Regions from separate parts of the Clostridium sp. HMP27 genome, predicted to be linked through region 3. Evidence: riboswitches for the same ligand, from Rfam matches in the RefSeq annotation. Region 3 holds a riboswitch; each other region holds the start of a gene.

Region 1 (7,270 bases), on a different contig from region 3:
TAGCTGTGGAATACTAATCTTGAGGATAATATATTTTCCTCTATTTAAATTCTCCAAACTAATTTATAAGGAGGGATTTCCATGACAGAAAAGAATAGTGGATATCTCGCAATGGACAGGGACTATTTAGAAGCTCCACAAAAGATAGTTAAATCATATTCTAAAACTGATTATACAAAATTGCCGGACAATGTACGAGACCCAATTGTGGCAAATAATATAGCCACCTGGGAATTTGACAACACCTCTCAAGAATTAGCTGCCGACAGCGACTTATTCTTACAGTAAAAAAGTGTAAGGAGAAATTTCTCCTTACACTTCAATTTTTTAAATACTAAAACTAATATTTAAAACATTTCATTTCCAATTAAGTCCTCATAGCTTTGTCTTTTACACACAAGTCTTGCTTCTCCATCTTTTACAAATACAACAGCTGCTTTAGGTATCTTATTATAGTTACTGCTCATGGAATATCCATATGCACCAGTTGTAAACATTGCTAAAACATCTCCACTTTCAGAGTCTGCTATATTTGTATCATTTATAAGTATATCTCCAGACTCACAACACTTACCCGCTATAGTTACAAAGTCATTTTTTTCATTTTCCATTCTATTTGCAACAACACACTCATATTTAGCATTATATAACGCAGGTCTTATATTATCTCCCATTCCTCCATCTACTGATATATATTTCCTTACTCCTTGAATATTTTTTGTAGATCCTATAGTGTAAAGAGTTATCCCTGCATTTCCCACTATAGATCTTCCAGGTTCTATAGTAAGCATTGGAAGCTTTATCCCTAATCTCTTATGAGCTTCATCTGCTTTATTTATTATAGTTTCACAGTATTCCTTAGTACTTCTTGGTTCATCTTCTTCTGTATAATAAATTCCAAACCCACCACCTAGGTCTAGCTCTTCAATTTCATAGTTAAATTCATCTTTTATAGTTTTTATAAATCCCATCATTATTTCTACTTCATCTTCATATGGTGATAAGTCAAAAATCTGAGAACCAATGTGGCAGTGTAACCCTGCAAGTTCAATACCAGGGAGATCTAACGCCATGTTAACTCCTTTTAAGGCATCTTCATTTGATAAAGTAAATCCAAATTTAGAGTCTATCTGACCGGTTTTTATATAATCGTGAGTATGCGCTTCTATCCCTGGAGTTATTCTTAATAGTACCTTTTGAACTTTATTTTTTCTTGTTGCAATTTTATTTATTTGTTCTAGTTCATAAAAATTATCTACTACAAATCTTGAAACTCCATAATCTATTCCCATTTCTACTTCTTCTAGAGTCTTATTGTTTCCATGAAAATAAATTTTATCTGCTGGAAAGTTTGCCTTCATAGCAGTGTATAGCTCTCCGCCAGATACTACATCTAAACAAAGACCTTCTTCTTCAATTAACTTACACATAGCTAAAGTCAAAAATGCCTTTCCCGCATATGCAACCCTATTGTTTGACTCATTTACTTTAAAATACTTGTAATAATCTTTGCATGTGTTTCTCATAAGCCCCTCATCAAAAACATACAAAGGAGTTCCGTATTTTTCGGCAAGCTCAACAGTGCTTATTCCACCTATATAAAGTGTATTTTCTCTTATTTCCATGCTTCCAAATAAATTCATAATGTTGCCCCCTAAACTTTTATTGTGTTTGAGTTATTTCTTAAAATCAAATAAATCTTACAAAAAAACAAGCAGCTAAGGTTATACCTATAGCTGCTTTTTAGCTTCTATTGTATGTAACCTCTGTAGCTCTCCACCATTATAGTGACAACTTTGCATATATTTTATACAAAGCCAGAAGATAACTTCCTACATTATTCTTCTTCGGCTATAATTCCTTTCTTTATTCCTCATCGCGCGGCCGCTAAGAATAAATACTATTAATTACAGCACCTCTACCCCAGGTATATTTATTTTTTCTTTTTAGTTTATCACATTAGAGTTTTAAAATCAACATAAACTTCAGAACTATCTCAAATGAATTGATGCATGCTGCTTTATAATATAATCCATAATCTCTATATGTTATATAGAATAAAATCCTTCAAAGCTTTTACATATATAGTAATGATCATCTACTCCGCCAAGCTCTCTTATAGAATGCATTGCAAGTATTGGAGTCCCTATATCTACAGATGGAATATTCACATGAGACCAAGATATAGGTCCTATAGTTGAACCTCCTCTTGAGTCAGACCTATTTACAAATTTTTGAACAGGAACACTTTGTTCTTTACATATCCCTTCATAAACAGCTGAACTATAAGCATCTGTAGTATAACTGAAGTTAGCATTTATTTTAATTACAGGTCCCTTATTTATTATAGGTCTATTAGTAGGGTCTGTTTTTTCTTCCCAGTTAGGGTGTACCGCATGAGCTAAATCTGAAGATATTATGAAGGAGTTTGCCAAAGTTCTAAAATATGCTTCCTTCCCACTTTGCTCCTTTTCTACTATTCTTTCTAAAATACTTGATAAGAATATAGAATCTGCTCCTTGTTTTGTAGTACTTCCTATTTCCTCATTATCAAAGCACACTAAAACATTTGTTGCGATCGATGGCTTTGAATTTATAAGGGCTTCTAGAGCTGCATGCACCATAGCCAAATCATCTAATCTTCCACTGGATATAAACTCATCATTTACTCCCATTATACAGCCCTTTTCATATTCATATAAAAACAAATCAAAATCTAGTATCCCACTTTTATCTATATTCAATTCCTTTGCTATAATGTTTAGCAAGAAATCTTCCTTCGAAAGCTTATCATTAATCATTCCAACCAAAGGTAATGTATGCTTTTGGGCATTTATTTCAAATCCCTTATTTACCTCTCTGTTCATATGTATAGCTATGTTAGGAATTATAAGTATTGGCTTTTTTATATTTACCAATTTACAATTTGGTTTCAAAGGATTATTGGATTTTAAAATAACTCTTCCTGCTATAGACAATGGTCTATCCATCCAAGTATTTAAGATTGGTCCCCCATAAACCTCCGTATTTAACTTTAAATAATTCCCCTCTGATGTCATTTCAGCATGAGGTTTAACTCTGAAGGTTGGAGAATCTGTATGTGCTCCTACTATTCTAAATCCATTTTCTACAATACTTTCTCTTCCTACAACAAATGCTGTTATTGCTGAATTATTTTTTATTACATAATACTTTTCTTCAGCTTTTAAATTCCACTGCTCTGTTTCTTTAAGTTCATTAAATCCATTTTCATCTAGAATGCTCTTCACAGTTTCTACAGCATGAAATGCCGTTGGGCTTTTATATATAAAGTCTATCAAATCCTTAGCTAATGTAACTTTATTCTCCATCCACAATCAACCTTTCTTTCACTTTAATTGAAAATTTAATAAATTTAGCATAACATAATTATGTTCTTCTTTCAAATAATAGATAATAGTTAATTGGTAATTGTTAATTGGTAATTGTTAGTGGTATAATCTATAATTGTATTTAATTAAAGTTACGAGGTGTTTAGAATGGTTTCTCAATTATTAGTTAAGCGTTTTATAAAAGACTCTGAAAATATTGAAAATGAAAAAGTTAGAAACTCCTATGGATTTTTAGGAAGCATTATTGGAATAGTAGTTAATGCTATACTTTTTGGAGTAAAACTTGCAGTTGGAATTGTATCTGGAAGTATATCAGTTACCGCAGATGCCTTTAACAATCTTTCAGATACCACTTCTTCTATAATAACTATGCTTGGATTTAAGCTGGCTTCTAAACCTGCAGATGAAGAGCATCCCTTTGGTCATGGGAGAATAGAGTACTTATCTGGACTTATAGTATCCTTTATGGTTCTCTTAGTAGGATTTGAATTTGTAAAGTCTTCCTATTCAAGAATTATTAATCCTACTCCTGTAAAATTTGAAATCATCCCATTTATCCTTATTGTTTTATCTGTATTTACAAAAGTATGGCTTAGCAGATTTAATAAATATATCGGTAAAACTATAAATTCCTCAGCTCTTCAAGCTTCCTCTATGGATGCATTGGGAGATGTTTTTACCTCAAGCTGTGTAGCATTGTCATTACTATTATCTAAATGGATTGCTTTTCCTATAGATGGCTATATAGGAATGCTTGTATCATTATTTATACTTTATTCAGGATATTCACTAATAAAAGATACCTTAGATCCTCTTTTAGGTACTGCACCAGATTCTGATTTAGTTGAGAAAATAACAAGCAGCTTATTGAGTTATGAATACATAACAGGCACTCATGATTTAATAATCCATAACTATGGACCTAATAAATTTATAGCTACAGTTCATGCCGAAGTGCCACAGGATATATCAATAGTTAAAATTCATGACGTTATCGATAGAGCTGAAAAGGAAATTTCTGAAAAGCTAAATGTGGTACTTGTTGTTCATATGGATCCCATAAATACTAATGATGAGGAAGTAAATTATGCTAAAAGTGAAGTTGAAAGCATAATAACTAAATATTCTATGATTAAATCACTTCATGATTTTAGAATGGTTGGCGAAGGTGATACTAAGAATCTTATATTTGATATAGTTGTATGTTATACACAAAAACTCACTGATCAATTTATAGAAGAAATTAAATCCAGTTTAAATAAGGATATAAAGAATATCCACCCTCACTATAATGCTATAATTACAATAGATAGGGATTTTGCTAATAACTAGCCATTAATCCATAATCGTTAACTTATAATACATATTATATTTTAGCGATTATGGATTTTTTATTTTTGTTAATACCTTTTTAAATATTATGCTCCACAATCACATAGAACTAAATTTTGCATATTATATTGTATAATTTTTTTTATGGAGTGTGAAATTATGACCGGAAGAGAAAGACACTTATTTCCTGGAAGCAATACACCTTTAGGTCCATATTTCTTCTTTAATTATATAATTCCTACTAAGGAAGCTAGAAGAGTAATATATTTTAAAGGTGGTCCCGGAACTGGCAAGTCATCTGCAATGAAAAAAATAGGTAATATATTTCAAAATAGAGGATATGATGTAGAATACTTTCACTGTTCTTCTGACAACGAATCCTTAGACGCAATACTTATTAAGGGCCTAAATGTAGCCTTGATTGATGGTACTGCTCCTCATATGCAAGATCCTGTATATCCTGGTGCTGTAGATGAAACATTTAATCTAGGAGTATGCTTAGATGAAAAGGGATTGTCATCTATAAAAGAAGAATTATATCCAATTTATGCTGATAATAGTCGCTCCTATAAAAGGGGCTTTAACTATTTTAAAGCTGCTGCTGCAGTTCATGAAGACTGGAGAAACTATAATCTTGAAGCGCTAGATAAAGTAAAATTGAATGATTTAAAGAAAACACTAAGGGATAAGATTTTCAAGGATAATGTTCTTGCTATAGGAAAAGAACGACATCTATTCTGTACAGCACTTACTCCTAATGGAATAATAACCTTTATTGATGAACTTGTAGCTCCTTTTAAAAATGTCTATGTGCTTAATGGCGACCCCGGCACTGGCAAAACAGAGGTTTTAAACTTCTTAAAAGATGAAGCTCTAAATCGCGGATTTTTTGTAGAAATATTCCATGATGTAATAAATCCAAATAGAATAGAACACATCTTTATTCCAGATTTAAATGTAGCTATTGTAACTTCTAATGAAGTAAATAGAAAATCCTTTGAAGGTGAGAATATTAAGATGGCCGATCTTTTGAATAAAGATTATTTAGATAAATATAAAGCTGAAATTCAAAAGGATGAGGCTAAGTTCTATGATCTTTTACATGAAGGCTTACAATGTATAACTAAATGCAAGAAAATTCATGACGTACTAGAAGCCTACTATGTTTCAAATATCAATTTTGAAACAATTAATGTAATGGTAGATGAGCTTGTACAAAGACTAATTTCTTATGAAAACTAACTCACTTAGCTTAAATGGTAAAAAAATTGCTAGGAGTAAACTCCTAGCAATTTTTTTCATATACATATAGTTCATGTAATGCTCTTGTACTCATTACATAAAGCATTTTATCTTTATTTTCTATTTCATTATTAGTATCTATAACAATTACTGCATCAAACTCCAGCCCTTTAGCAAAGTATGAAGGCATTATAACTTCCCCAGAAGTATATAATATCTCCTCATTATCTATTACCTTTATATACATCTTATCTTTTAATAATTCCCCAATCTTATTGGTTTCCTTTAGGTCTCTGCATATGATTGCTATGCTTTCATGGCCCTTTTCCTTTAATTTGCTTATATTTATTAAAAGCTTTTCTTTGATATCTTCATATTGCTTAAACTCAGTTACTTCTACTCTTTCACCACTTCTCACCAAAGGTACTATATTATCACTCTGAATATACTTATTTGCAAATTCCATTATTTCTTTAGTAGAACGATAGCTCTTATCAAGCTTAAAATGTTGTACATTTTTATTTGATAAATACTTTTCTATATAACGCATAGGTACTTCTCCCCTCATAGGAAGTAACCTTTGGTTGCTATCTCCTACTATAGTTAAAGACTGGCACTTAGTTAACTCATTTATAACCATAAATTGAAGTTTGCTATAATCCTGTGCTTCATCTATAACAACATGTTTTACCTCTTCTGGTGCTGTAAATCCTTCTAATTTTATCTTTAAATAAAGCACCGCTGCTAAATCGTCATATGTTAAAGTTTTTTCTTCATTAAATCTCATATATATATTAATTATTTCTTCACTATTTATCCATCTTAAGCCTTGTTTAGCCTTTATAGATTCTTCAATGGCTTCTCTTATTTCTAATCTTTTTTTAAATTCCAATTCGCTTCCTTCTAAATTTAAGGATTCTTCAGAAAGGGCATTCATTTTTTCCTTATATTTCTTCTCTATAGCCTTTACTGCATCATTTCTTAATTCATTTATTCTAGTATAAATTATTCTCTTAGTTCTTTTATTTCTTTTGAACAGTGGCATAGCTTTAAAATGATTTTGAAATAAATCCCGAAGTTCTTGTTTACTTATAATCATTTTATTATATATAGTGATATCTCTTAGTTCAAAATAATTATCTTCAAGGTCACTTATTAATAAATCAAGCTTTTCAATGTATTCATCGGAATTCTTATAAAGCATCTCATTTATAAATTCTTTATTTCCGCTTAATACATTTTCCATATACTCCTTAAATGACATTATACTATCTATCTCAGATAGTTCCATAGCTAAATCTCTAAAGGTAGTTTGCCTAACTCCT
Region 2 (7,270 bases), on a different contig from region 3:
TGTTGCCTCATGTTCTTGACCAGTATTCTGATATATGTACATGTCCACGATGTGTTGAGGATATAAAGGCTATAGCCTTAAATAACTTAAAGCCTTTATATGTAGCTACTGAAACAGGATTGGTATATGCGAAGGTAAATGATTTGAGAACTCAATTTACTACTGATGTAATAAAAGAACTTATGAACTCAATTGAAATTGTATCTATAAATCCAAGACATTTTCAAAATTAGTAACTAATAAAAGTTAACTATCTGTCAATAAAAAAATAGAGAAAGAATGCTATTTACTGCATTTTTCTCTATTTTTATCTACTTGTTATCTTTATTTTCCTTATCCTTTATCCTATTAGGTTTTGCTTTAGGCTTTATCTTTATATTATTTTTTTGACCTTTACTTGTATATCTTTCTTCATTAAATAAATCAAAAAACCATAAAAATAATATTACAAATATACCTGAAGGAATTAATCCCCATATAGTAGTATTGAAACCAGGTCTTATGATAGATGGACCTGTTAACGCTGCTATGGCTAAGCCAAATATTAACCACTTATTTGGCTTAAATTTTTGTAGTACATAAATTTTTAAAACATTATATATTACAATTACTACAAAGGAAAAAAGCACAAGTCTTAATATATATCCTAAATTACCTGACATCTGATGACCCCCTCTCATATTAAATCAACTATTATATATATTATTGTATATTTTTTCAAATATATCAACAATAATTTTAAAAAGTTATTATACTTAACTATATGCTGCTATACTTTAAATATTAATAGTAAAATCTTTAGTATAAAGTTAGTGAATTTGGAAAAGATATAGATGTGATAAAATTACTTATAAAGGAGATGTAATTATGAGGGGATTAGATGTTATTGCACTTATATTAGTAGTAATAGGAGCTATAAATTGGGGATTAATAGGTTTCTTTGACTTTAATCTAGTTTCAGCATTATTCGGGAGTATGACCACATTCAGTAGAGTAATTTACTCTCTTGTTGGCATAGCAGGATTATATGCAATATCTTTCTTTGGAAGAAATAATGAAAGAGAACCTAGATAAAGCAAAAGTGCATTTTCAAATTTTGAAAATGCACTTTTAAATTTATTACATTTCTTATACTGCTCTTTTCTTGAACGCTTTTTCTACTTCTTTATTTTCAATCGGCTTTCCAAGTATATAAACCGTAAGTATAGTTGCTACTAAACCTAATGGAAGTACTACAACTATTGGAAGTCCAAACCCTGCTGGAATATATCCAAAAACTATTGTTATTACTCCAATTGATAAAGAATACCACATTTGTGTTCTAACATGATCAAGATGATCACAAGCTGAACCCATAGAAGATAATATTGTTGTATCAGATATTGGTGAACAATGATCTCCAAATATAGCTCCTGTTAAAACTGCACTGGTACTCAATATGATATATTGAGCGTCCCCTGGTGCAATACCATTTGCTAATGGTATTGTAAGTGGCATAAGTATTCCCATGGTTCCATAAGAAGTTCCAGTTGCAAAAGATATTATAGATCCCATTATAAATATTATAGTTGGAAGTAAGAACTTTGGTAATGTGTCTGATAATATAGCAACTAGGAATTTAGCTGTTCCAAGTTCCTTTATAACTCCACTTAAAGACCATGCAAGTAAAAGTATTACTCCTGTTATAACTAATGATTTCATTCCTTCTACCCAAGTATCAATAGCTTCGCCTAATGTAAATATCTTCTTTGATATCCCCATTGCCATAGCAACGATACTTGCAAGCACTCCTGCTTGGAATAAAACAATGCTGGCATCAGATGCACTAAATGTTTCTCTTATAGCTGCAAAAGATGCTGGTGCTGAAGCTACTATAGCTTTTACAGCCTCATCTTCTCCACCCATTATTGTATTGTATCCATCTAAATAAAACCCTCCAAAGGCTCCTATTAAAAGTACGCCTATAGGAATTATGGCATTCCAAATACTTAATTTAATTCCTTCTCTTGGCTCAAGTCCTGTAGCTTCTGAAGATACCATAGGTTTTGCTGTATCTGATAATAATTTACCTTCATATCTTGCTCTTCTTTCCGCTTTAAGCATTGGTCCAAATTCTCTTAAAGTAACTGCTGTTACTACTATAAATATTAGTATTAATATATTATAAAATCTATATGGAATTGTTTCTAAAAATACTCCATATGCATTTACACTTTGTCCTATTTGAGAATATCCATCCTTTATTAAACTTACTTCATATCCTATCCATGTAGATATTAAAGCAATACCTGCAATTGGTGCTGCTGTAGCATCTACTATAAATGAAAGTTTTTCTCTTGAAATTTTCATTTTATCTGTAACTGGTCTCATTATAGGTCCAACTATAAGTGAATTTGCATAGTCATCAAAAAACACAAATATACCTAAAAGCCAAGTTATAATCTGTGCACTTACTGGGGTCTTTGCTTTTTTGGCAAGAGATTCTGCTACTGCTTTTGCTCCACCCATTTTTGAAACTATTGCTATAAGTCCACCTATAGACATACATTGTAAAATTATTCCTGCATTCCACGGATCTGCTAAGGAATCCCTAACTTTGTTTATAAGATCTAGAAATCCATAAAATATTGCATATCCTATACTATGTCCTGAAAGCTTTATTAAGAATGTTCCTGAAAGAACTCCAAGTGTTAAGGAAAGTACTACGTTTTTAGTAACAAAGGCAAGTATAATTGCAACTAATGGTGGTAATATTGTAAGTATTCCAAATTTATCCGCATTAATTTGTGCTGGATCTGGTTCAGCTGCAAATACTGTAGTAGTTAATACGAATAGAAATAAAAGGGTAAGTGTTGAAATTAAAGTTTTCTTTTTCATAATCTTTCTCCTCCTCATTTTTTATTAATTAAACCTCAGATTTAATTAATAGGTGAATACTCTGGGAGGAGAGTCCATCATAACAAAAAAGCCCTTGAAACTTTTCACTCAAGGACATCGATACACTTAAATACTAAAAGTGCATGCTCTTTGAATGATAGCTCTCCACAAATTACTTTGTGACAGTTTTACTCATATTATGAATAAAACCAGCTATATAGCCTTAAAGCTTTAGCTATACGCTTCGGCAATATTTCCTTTCACTATGTTTCCCATTGCTTATATCCACACAGATACTCTTAAATATCGCACCTCTATCGTCCGTCATATATTCACTTTTATTAAATTATAGCATTCACCTTATTATTATGCAATACTAATTGAGTATTTCAGCTTAGTAAATATATCCTTATATACTACTCTTTTAGAAATTGATTTGTATTTCTACATATTATATACTTAATAATATGCCCAAAAAATGGAGGAGGAATTATTTTATGGATTCGAAAGTTGAAATTAAAAACTATAACAAAAAACTCCTATATAGACTTAATAACATATTTATAAACTTTAAAACTGATAGGGATTTTTCATTATTTCTTATTGTTGGTATATTGACTGGAATTGCTAGTGGCATAAATTCTACAGTATTTAATAACTTTTTAAGCGATTCATATAATTTATCAGCTTCAGCTAGAGGTATAGTAGAATTCCCACGAGAACTTCCTGGAGCACTCATTGTAGTAGTTTTAGGAGTACTATCCTTTCTTGGAGACGTAAGGATGTCCATAGTAGGCATGGTCTTTGCATCATTAGGAATGGTAGGATTAGGTATACTTTCTCCTACTTTTGGAACAATGCTTATATGGATGATGATATTAAGTTTAGGAACTCATATTTTTCTACCTTTATCTGCAGGTATTGGAATGAATCTTTCTGAAAAAGAAAGCTATGGCACTAGACTTGGCAGATATAGTGCCTATAATTTATTTGCTACAATTATAGGATATGCAATAGTATGGTTTGGCTTTAAATATCTTGGACTTACTTATAAAATTGCATTTATAATTGCCGCTTTTTTTTATATTTTTGCAGCTATATTTTTAGGACTTATGACTTCTAAAAAGCCTGCAGTTAAAAAGGTGAAATTTGTGTTTAGAAGAAAATATACTTTATACTATATCCTTAGCTTTGTAAATGGGGCAAGAAAACAGATCTTTTTGACCTTTGCCCCTTGGGTGCTTATTCAGGTATACCACCTTGATCCACCCACTTTCGCAATACTCGGATTAATAATTTCAATGGTTAGTATTCTTACTAGAACAATTGTGGGAAATGCAATTGATATAAAAGGTGAACGCTTTGTTCTCTCTTTAGAGGCAGTAGTTCTTATAGTAATATGCCTTGGCTATTCCTTTGCTGCTGATGTAGCTCCAACAGGAATTGCAGTTGTTGTTATTGCAGCCTGCTATGTAATTGATAACTCTCTAAGTGTTGTAGAAATGGCCAGGTCAACTTATATAAAGAAGATAGCTGTTGATCCTGATGATGTAACCCCTACCTTATCTGCGGGAACAAGTTTTGATCACGTTATAGCTATGACCATTCCCTTTCTAGGAGGATTGTTATGGACAGCTATGGGATATAAATATGTTTTCATCGTTGCAGCTTTTATTTCACTTATTAATTTATTCTTATCTTTGAAAATAAAAATAATATAATTACTTTTGAGTGCTTGTGATCTATTTATAACCTCTTAAAATTTTCCTCCTTATTTCCATAGGTTGGTACAGTTTTTTGACTAATGCATAAAATAATATTGTAGTTAATTTATTTAGGAGGAAACCATTTTGTACGATATGGATTCTAAGAAAAAACCTGCATTAGATAATCCTGCACTTCAAAGATGTTTAGAAATTATAAAGGAATCTGTACAAGGAGAGAAAAATGATGAGTTATTTTACAATTATCTTATAAGTACAGCTCCCACAGATGAGGAAAAGATGATAATTACAAGTATACGAAATGATGAAATTAAACATAATAAAATGTTTAGGGCAATTTACAAATACTTTACTAATAAGGATATAACAGCTTCTGAAGATAAAACCTTTCAAAGACCTGCATCCTATATAGATGGTATTAGAGTTGCTTTATTTGGAGAATTAAGTGCCGTAGAAAGATATAGAGATATTAAAAAATGTCTTCCACTTGGAACCTTTAGAGATATGCTATTTGAAATAATTACTGATGAAATAAAACATGCCATAAAATATAATTATATTTTTACGTTAAATAAAGAATGTGTTTGCGAGCCTACAGCTGTGTCTCCTGCTGTTGAAACACAACCTGCACCACAAACAAAGACTCAAACTAAAACTAAACCTGCAGAAACTGCCCCTGTCGCCGAAGCTCCTACGCAGGAAGCCCAAAATGACACCATGGGTAAGGCCGGAAAGATTATTACTCCTATAGATATGGGAGTATCACCTGAAACTACAGAAGTTCAGCCTGTAGATTTAAAAGGTGCAAAAGGGTAGAATTTAAAAAGAATCGCTAATCCCGATCACTAATTAACTTTAATAGTTTAACAATAGCAATCCGGGATTAGCGATTAATTAACTTCTCAATATTATCATGCATGAAAGTTTATTAAACGACATTATTACAGCTATTTTATTATTTCCATTTTAGTTCCTCTTTTTAATGTATTTTCATAATCTATGAAATCATAAACATCTTCTATAAAGAGTTCGCTAAATCCTTTAAGTTGATCAAGAGTTAGCTCTTCTATAGCCCTATTTTCTTTTTCACAGTAAAGAACTATTTCACCTATTACTTTATGAGCATCTCTAAATGCCATTCCCTTACCTACTAAGTAATCTGCTGCTTCTGTAGCATTTAAGAACCCAGCTTTAACAGCCTTTACGGTATTTTCTTTCTTAACTTTTAAACTTCCAAGCATTCCATCCATTACTTTTACGCACGCAAGTACAGTATCTAATGCATCAAAAAATCCTTCTTTATCTTCTTGCATATCTTTATTATAAGCAAGAGGAATTCCTTTCATTGTAGTTAAAATTCTAACTAAGCTTCCGTATACTCTTCCAGTTTTACCTCTTATAAGTTCTGCTGCATCAGGATTTTTCTTTTGAGGCATGATAGAACTTCCTGTGGAAAATTCATCACTAATTTGTATAAAGTTAAATTCTTTACTGCTCCAAAGTATAAGTTCTTCACTTAATCTACTTAAATGCATCATTATTATAGAAAAAGCACCGGTAAGTTCTACTACAAAATCCCTGTCACTTACTCCATCCATAAAGTTATCAACTGGTTTACTAAATCCTAATTCCTTTGCAGTAAATTCTCTATCTGTGCTATAAGTTGTTCCTGCTAATGCACAGCATCCAAGTGGGCTTTCGTTCATTATTTCTATTGCATTTTCTATTCTTTTCTTATCCCTTGAAAGCATTTGGTAATATGTCATTATGTGATATTTAAATGTTACTACTTGTGCTCTTTGAAGATGAGTATATCCAGGCATTATAACTTCATTTTCCTGACCCACTCTTAAAATAGTTTGTTGAAGAGATTCTATATACTTTATTACTTCCTTACTCTTTTTTATGCTATAAAGTCTTAAATCTACCGCTACCTGGTCATTTCTACTTCTTGCTGTATGAAGCTTTTTCCCAAATTCTCCTATGCGCTTTGTTAAATTCATTTCTACAAAGCTATGTATATCTTCATAGTCGCCTTCTATTATAAGCTTACCTTCTTCAATATCTACAAGTATTGAATTAAGCCCCTCTATAATTTTATCTCTTTCTTCTTCTGTCAATATATCACACTTAGCAAGCATTTTTACATGTGCTATACTTCCTGTTATATCCTCTTTATATAATCTTTTATCAAAACTTAGTGAGCTATTAAAGTCCTCCATAAGTTTACTTTCTTCCGTTTCAAATCTTCCGCCCCAAAGCTTCATATTTTTACTCCCTTCATCTTTTACAGTAATTTTTATAGAATAAAGGAAGCTTGCAATGCAAACTTCCTAATTTTATACATACTAATACATTTCAGTCTCTAGTAGCTAAAAGCATTCTTACCATTCCCTAGCAATTAGTGACTAATGACTATTATCAACGCTTATTACTTGTTACTGTTCTTAAGTGCTTTTATTCTATATGGTAATCCAAATAATCTTATAAATCCACCTGCATCTTTGTGGCTGTATAAATCGCTAGCCCCAAAGGAAGATATATTCATATCATATAATGCATAAGGAGAAGTTACTCCAGCATTTGTTACATTACCCTTGTAAAGTTTTAATTTTACATCTCCTGTAACATGTTCCTGAGTAGTATCTACAAAAGCATCTAAAGATTCT
Region 3 (7,270 bases):
TCATCTGTACGAGTATTGTAATGCGGACATAAAAATTGACTAAGCAAATACCCATGTGCTGCATGAAGCTCTACACCATCAAAACCTGCCTGCTTAACTCTTGCCGCTGCCTTTCCATAAGACTTAATCAAATAGGCAATATCCTCTTTACTCATCTCTACTGGTACAATCCCAGTTAGTTCATTTTTAATAGCAGAAGGTCCCCAAATAACAGGACTTGGTGGTACTAGATGAGTCATTGAACCTCCATATACAATTTGCATAATAATATTAGCTTGGTAGCTATGAGCCATATTTGTGAGTTTTTTATATTCAGGAATAAAACTATCATCATAAATGCCCATCATGCGTGGATTGGGCTGTTCATTCTTTTCAACATAGGCATATCCCGTAAATATTGTACCTACTCCACCCTTAGCAATTTCCTCATAAACTTTAAATAATTCTTCTGTCATATGTCCATCTTCTGTAGCAAGTTCTTCCCATACAGCTGCTTTAAAAAATCTATTTTTTAATTTCATATTTTTAATAGTTGTATATTCAAATAAGTTTTTCATATCATTACCTCTCCATGTTGTATTTTTTATGTCCCTATTGTATAATCAAGCAAAACAAAAAGAAAGTATGCACTTTTGGGGTAGATACTATCTAAAAGGAGAGTATTAAATGATTAATAATAATAGTAATAATATTGTAGATATTAAGCCATTTTCATACGCCATGTCATTAATCGATGGCAAGTGGAAAATGCATATTTTATTTTGGTTATGGAAATCAAATGTTTTGAGATATGGCCAATTAAAAAAAGCTTTGGGTAATATTACACATAAAATGTTAAGCAATCAGTTAAAGGAATTAGAGGCAGATGGATTAATTATTCGCAAGGAATATCCTCAAGTTCCTCCAAAGGTGGAATATAGTTTGTCAGAAAAGGGCCTATCCCTTATGCCTGTTATGCAATCACTTTGTATTTGGGGACATGACCATATTGAAGAAAATTAGTGTACCTAACTAAAATAAGCACCTGCAGTATTGCAGATGCTTTCCTACTTCCACTTGCCACTTGCCATGTGGGTGGCACTATAAAAACATACTCATTATCATATATATAACTGCAGCTAATGCCGCTGATATTGGAAGTGTAATAAACCAGGTTATTATCATTCTTTTTCCTGTATCCCATTTTACTGCTCTTACTCTGTAGGATGTACCTACTCCCATTATGGAAGATGATATAACATGGGTTGTACTAACTGGAAGACCAATTTTAGATGCTCCAAATATTACTAAAGCTGATGACAAATCTGCTGCTACACCGTTAACAGGTTTTATTTTCATAATTTGTGTTCCAACGGTTTTAATTATTCTCCACCCTCCAACGGAAGTACCCAGTGCCATTGCTGTGGCACAGGCTAACTGTACCCAAAGTGGAATATCTCCAGATTTTATCAAATTGTTGCTTACAAGTGCCATTGTTATTATTCCCATAGATTTTTGAGCATCATTTGTACCATGAGCAAAAGCCTGAATTGCTGCTGTAATGGCCTGAACCCTTCTAAATCCTATATTAGTTCTAGAAAGATTTAGGTTTTTAAATACGTTCTTAAAAATAGTAAACACAATGTAACCTACTAAGAAAGCAAGTATTGGTGATACTAAAAGCGACTTAATTATTGATGTAAATCCTTTAAAGTTTATAGAGCTTACCCCTGCTGCTGCTATAGCTGCACCTGCAATTGAGCCTATAAGTGCGTGGGATGAACTACTTGGTATTCCAAAATACCATGTAATAAGATTCCAAGCTATGGCAGAAACAAGTGCCGCAAGTATAACTACCGATCCGTTTGCTATAGAGTCCAAGTTTACTATATCCTTTGCAATGGTTTTTGCAACTCCAGTGAAAGCTATAGCTCCTATAAAATTCATTAATGATGCCATTATAATTGCACGTCTTGGACTTAATGCCTTTGTGGATACAGCTGTTGCAATTGCATTTGCAGTATCATGAAAACCATTAATAAAGTCAAAAGCTAATGCAAGAACAACGGTTAAACCGATTATAATATATGCTGTACTCATCTTATTTCTCCTTACGCATTCTTCATTACTACTGTCTCAAGGGCTTTACTAACCTTTTTGCATTCATCCGCAGTATTTTCAAGAAGTTCATATATCTCCTTATATTGAATGAGTTTAATTGCATCCTTTTCTTTTTCGAAAAGCTCTTTTATTGCCTTTCTTTCAAGAATATCACATTTGTGTTCAAATTCTTTTATTTTAACTGAATGTTGTCTAATTTCTGTAAGCTTTTTGTGTGAAAGCAATTCTACAGCGTTATGTATTTCAATTATGCATTTGTTTAATAGCTCACTAAATTCAATCATATAATCGTGTATTTGATATATGTTAAACATATAAAAGCGAGCTGCACAATGCTCAAGACCATCAAGAACTTTATCCATGTGAACTGCAAGTTCCAAAGCATCTTCACGCTCAATTGGAGTAATAAAGCTATTGTTTAACTCCTTTATTATTTCATCAACTATGTTATCACCCTTATGTTCATAGTCTTTCATTTGCTTTTGAAATTCATCCAAATGCCTTTCTTCCTTTATCTTAAAATCAACAAAATATTGTCCTCCCTCTTTTAAGTTGGCAGAACTGTCTAAAAGCATTGAAAATAGTTTATCTTTCTTTCCTTTGTTGAAATTCATGATTATTTCTCCCTTCCCTGTACTATATAAAATAATAGACCATAAGTATTTTATCACTTTTTGTCGCATTTTTAAACATCAAAATAACAAACATGTAACATTAAATTAACACCCTATTCATATTTTATCGAAATTTCTTTACTATTTCCAAGGCTGATAGCACCACTTATCTTTCTAGCTACTTATCAATTCCAATTTTAACCAGGGGTCTAACTCCAAAAATATATTGCATGTTTATCCACCCCATGTTATAATTATCACAATTTAATACGAGTAGATAGAGGTGGGCCTGACAAGAGTAAATAAGATGAGGTATAAGAGATATCGTTGATTCTTATTGAAAGGGGATGGCCCCGAAGGGTGAATTTTCTCTTAAATTCATACCTGGTTTACGTATTAACAGTACGTGGACTGTCACCTATTTGGTGGAGAGCTATCGTTTTGTGAGTGTATATTGTTTTTTTGTCGAACAAGGCGGTTGGTTATCCAATTGCCTTTTTTATTTTTAGCATTATTTAAGGAGGAAATTATGAAAAAAATTGTTGTAGTTGGAGGCGGATGGGCTGGTTGTGCAGCAGCCATTAGTGCAAGAAAAGCAGGTGCAGAGGTAACAGTTTTAGAAAGAACAGATATGCTTCTTGGCACAGGACTTGTTGGCGGTATTATGAGAAACAATGGTAGATATACTGCTACAGAAGAAATTATAGCTATGGGCGGTGGCGATTTATTTGAAATATGTGATAAATGCTCAAGGCATACTAATATAGAATTCCCTGGTCACAAACATGCAAATCTTTATGATATTGCCAAAACTCATGGGGAAGTTTTAAGACATATGATAAACCTAGGTATAAAGGTAGTATTTAAAGCAAGAATAACTAAGCTTCACATTGCTCATGAACGCATATTAGATGTTCAAGATGGAAATGGTAATGTATTTGAAGCCGATGTATTTATCGATACAACTGGTACAGCAGGACCAATGAATAACTGCTCAAAGTATGGTAATGGATGTGCAATGTGTATATTACGTTGTCCAAGCTTTGGTGGAAGAGTAAGTATCACAGGGCTTGCTAATATAAAAGAATCTATGGGTAAAAAAGCTGATGGATCCATCGGAGCTATGAGCGGTTCTTGTAAACTTTATAAAGAATCACTTTCAGAAGAAATTCAAAAGACCCTTAATGAAGAAGGCGTAGCAGTTATCCCTCTTCCTAAGGAGCTTATTGAAGATCACCTTGATGTTAAGGCTTGTCAGCAATATGCCCTTCCTCAATTTAAAGACAACATAATACTTTTAGATACTGGTCATGCAAAGCTTATGACACCATATTATGATCTTGAAACATTAAGAAAGATACCTGGTTTTGAAGATGCCAGATATGAAGATCCTTATACTGGTGGAAAAGGCAACTCTATGAGATACTTTGCAATGGCTCCAAGAGATAATTATCTAAAGGTTGAAGGAGCAGAAAATTTATTCTGCGCTGGTGAAAAAGCAGGTCTTTTAGTTGGACATACTGAAGCAATTGTAACCGGAACTCTTGCAGGCCTTAATAGTGTAAGACATTCCTTAGGAATGGAATTGCTTGAACTACCTGATTGTCTTGCTACTGGGAATGCTATTTCCTATGTTAAAGAAAAAATGTCTACACCTGAAGGAATGTCAAAGAAATATACATTCTCAGGATCAGTGTACTTTGAAAGAATGAAAGAACTTGGTATATATATAACAGATTCCGCTGAAATAGCTAAAAGAGTTGAAGAATGCGGCGTTAAAAATATATTTGCTGCTAAGTTATGCTAATAAATCGTGCAAATAATCATAAATCGGAGGAATAATTAATTATGATTTCATTGGGGCTACTTCATTATATTTATATTGCTATGGTTTTGGTAATCATCATAACCATGGGTTTTAAGAAAGATACAGTACTTCCTTGCATAATAGGGCTATTTATAATAGGATATGTTTCTTCTGGAAGCATCGTTAAGGCTGTACAAGTTATATTTAATTCTCTTATAGCTTCGGGAAAAGAATTTTGGAGCATAATCACTATTATATCTCTCGTTGTTGCAATGTCTAGGGCTCTTCGCGATATAGGGGCAGATGAACTTATGATGAGTCCTATAAAAAAACTCATGATAAATAAAAATGTTGCCTTTTGGAGTTTAGGTGTTGTAATGACAGTTGTTTCTTTAATTATATGGCCTTCACCTGCTGTGGCGCTGGTTGGTGCGATAATGCTTCCAGCTGCTCTAAAGGTTGGACTTCCTGCAGTTTGGGCCGCTTCTGCCATGAATTTATTTGGCCATGGCATTGCATTATCTGGGGACTATTTTATTCAAGGAGCACCTTCTATAACTGCAAAGGCAGCAGGCCTTAAAAATGCCAGTTCAGTAATTAGTGCAAGTATACCTCTTTGGATAACCATGAGTATAGTAACAACATTAACTGCATTTTTTATGATGAGAAGAGACTTAAAAAACTGTCCAGAAATAGCTGCTACTCTTGAAGTTACTACAAATAAAACTTTAGATGCTTCTTTTGGTACAACTTTTGTGGCATTTGCTACTCCATTAGCTTTCTTACTAGATGCATATTTAATGTTTAAGTACGAGCTTCGTGGAGGGGACTCTACTGCGCTTATTGGTGGTACTGCAGTTATTATAATGTCAGTGGTTGCTGTAATTGAACATAAATTCTCAGATTCCTTTGAAAAAGTTACTGATTACATAAGAGATGGTTTTACATTTGGAATAAAAATATTTGCTCCAGTAGTGGTAATAGGGGCTTTCTTCTTTCTTGGAAGTGAAGGAATGGCAAAGGAAGTTTTAGGACCTAATGCTACAGGTCTTTTAACAGATATAGGATCATATCTTGCTCAGAAAGCACCACTTTCAAAGTTTCCTGTGGTGTTAATACAAGCATTTGTCGGTGCAATCATTGGTCTTGATGGTTCAGGTTTTGCTGGTCTTCCACTGGTAGGTTCTTTAGCGCAGACTTTTTCTCAAGCTATAAGCATAAATAAAGAAGGTCTTGCAGCTCTTGGACAAATATCTACTGTATGGGTAGGCGGAGGAACAATAATCCCTTGGGGAGTTATTCCTGTAGCTGCAATATGCGGTGTTGAACCTCTAGATTTAGTGAGAAAAAATATGATACCTGTAATGGTAGGATTTGCTGCAACTATTATTGTTGCAATGATTATATTATAGATACTAAGTAAAATATGATAATCTCCTAAAAAGTAAGCATGTGCTATAAAGCCATGCTTATTTTTATAATTATATATTTCACTTGCCACTTGCCATGTGGGTGGCACTTTCTAGTATCTCTAGAAACTTTTTTGAAGCTGGAGAAAGAGATGCATTTTTTGAAAAACAAACACCTATACTTCTTTTAGGTATTTCTTCAACTGTTTCAACTTCATATAAAATACCACTTTTTAAATATTCCTGTGAAAACTCTTTAATAACACAAGCTAAGCCTAAATTTATTTTTGCAAACTCTAATAATAAATCATGAGATCCAAGTTCAATTTCCGAGGAAATTTCAATGCCCTTTGATAGGATATACTTTTCCACATATCTTCTTGAATTTGATTTATTGTCAAGTAATATCAATGGTAATTTTGATAACTCCTCAAAACTTAAAGGCATGGATAGTGTATCCTTGAACTTATCCCCGCAAACAAAAACGTCCTGTACATCCATGCATTTTTTTGTTACTAAAGAATGGTCTTCAATTGGGAAATTACATATTGCAATATCAATTTCTCCTGACTTGAGCATTGCACAAAGTTCTAAAGTTGTTCTATTTACAATCTTTAGCTTTATGCTTGGATAGTCACTATGAAATTTATCTAAAAAGGTTGGCAGGAAATATCGTGAAATAGCATCCCCCACCCCTATTTTTAACTCCCCCAGCATTATATTTTTTGATTCTAATAGTTTTTCTTCCCCTATATTAATTAAATTTATAGCAGAATTTGCATACTCAAATAGAAGCTTTCCCTCATTAGTAAGAACTACCCCTTTAGGTGTTCTAGTAAAAAGTCGCACCTCAAGGCCTTCTTCCAGTTGCATAATGGCTTGGCTCACAGCAGGTTGAGTCATATACAGTGCTTTTGCACCTTTAGAAAAACTTTCATGCTTTGCCACTTCACAAAAGACCTTATATAAATCTAATTTACTGATCATATAACCGCTCCTTATATACCACATTATATATATTTATTTTACTTATACCACAAATGTGTTGTATAGTACAAGTATGAGTGTTAAATAATAATTTTTACATAAATACACAAAATTTAAGGAGAAATGAAAATGGAAAGAATTGTTGGAACTGTAGTTAGAGGCCTTCGTGCCCCAATCATCAAAACAGGAGACGATATTGCAGAAATAGTTGTAAACACTGTATTAAAGGCTTCAGAAGTAGAAGGCTACTCTATTAATGATAAGGATATTGTTACTGTAACAGAATCAATAGTAGCTCGTGCTCAAGGGAACTATGCAACTATAGATAACATTGCTCAGGATGTAAAAGCAAA

Evidence for each region. Region 3 has a riboswitch for lysine ahead of DP68_RS12985 (FAD-dependent oxidoreductase). Riboswitches for the same ligand answer to the same signal wherever they lie in the genome.
Region 1: it holds a riboswitch for lysine, as region 3 does, so the genes downstream of both, lysA (diaminopimelate decarboxylase) here and DP68_RS12985 (FAD-dependent oxidoreductase) in region 3, are expected to answer to the same signal.
Region 2: it holds a riboswitch for lysine, as region 3 does, so the genes downstream of both, DP68_RS11535 (Na+/H+ antiporter NhaC family protein) here and DP68_RS12985 (FAD-dependent oxidoreductase) in region 3, are expected to answer to the same signal.

What each region holds. Positions count from the first base shown of each region.
Region 1 covers NZ_JMFY01000012.1:71,617-78,886, reverse strand. Annotated here, with positions in the region: gene DP68_RS05745 (hypothetical protein) at 82-288, shown strand; gene lysA (diaminopimelate decarboxylase) at 348-1,643, opposite strand; lysine riboswitch at 1,762-1,929, opposite strand; gene DP68_RS05735 (M18 family aminopeptidase) at 2,049-3,350, opposite strand; gene DP68_RS05730 (cation diffusion facilitator family transporter) at 3,519-4,703, shown strand; gene DP68_RS05725 (PRK06851 family protein) at 4,863-5,945, shown strand; gene DP68_RS05720 (UvrD-helicase domain-containing protein) at 5,989-7,270, opposite strand, start outside.
Region 2 covers NZ_JMFY01000020.1:10,049-17,318, reverse strand. Annotated here, with positions in the region: gene DP68_RS11550 (competence protein ComFB) at 1-233, shown strand, start outside; gene DP68_RS11545 (hypothetical protein) at 312-662, opposite strand; gene DP68_RS11540 (DUF378 domain-containing protein) at 868-1,074, shown strand; gene DP68_RS11535 (Na+/H+ antiporter NhaC family protein) at 1,129-2,877, opposite strand; lysine riboswitch at 3,028-3,202, opposite strand; gene DP68_RS11530 (MFS transporter) at 3,375-4,598, shown strand; gene DP68_RS18965 (ferritin-like domain-containing protein) at 4,737-5,417, shown strand; gene argH (argininosuccinate lyase) at 5,549-6,868, opposite strand; gene DP68_RS11515 (argininosuccinate synthase) at 7,033-7,270, opposite strand, start outside.
Region 3 covers NZ_JMFY01000026.1:32,513-39,782, reverse strand. Annotated here, with positions in the region: gene DP68_RS13005 (NADH:flavin oxidoreductase) at 1-557, opposite strand, end outside; gene DP68_RS13000 (helix-turn-helix domain-containing protein) at 667-1,002, shown strand; gene DP68_RS12995 (inorganic phosphate transporter) at 1,081-2,079, opposite strand; gene DP68_RS12990 (DUF47 domain-containing protein) at 2,091-2,714, opposite strand; lysine riboswitch at 2,985-3,158, shown strand; gene DP68_RS12985 (FAD-dependent oxidoreductase) at 3,244-4,521, shown strand; gene DP68_RS12980 (hypothetical protein) at 4,563-5,933, shown strand; gene DP68_RS12975 (LysR family transcriptional regulator) at 6,012-6,917, opposite strand; gene DP68_RS12970 (coenzyme F420-0:L-glutamate ligase) at 7,047-7,270, shown strand, end outside.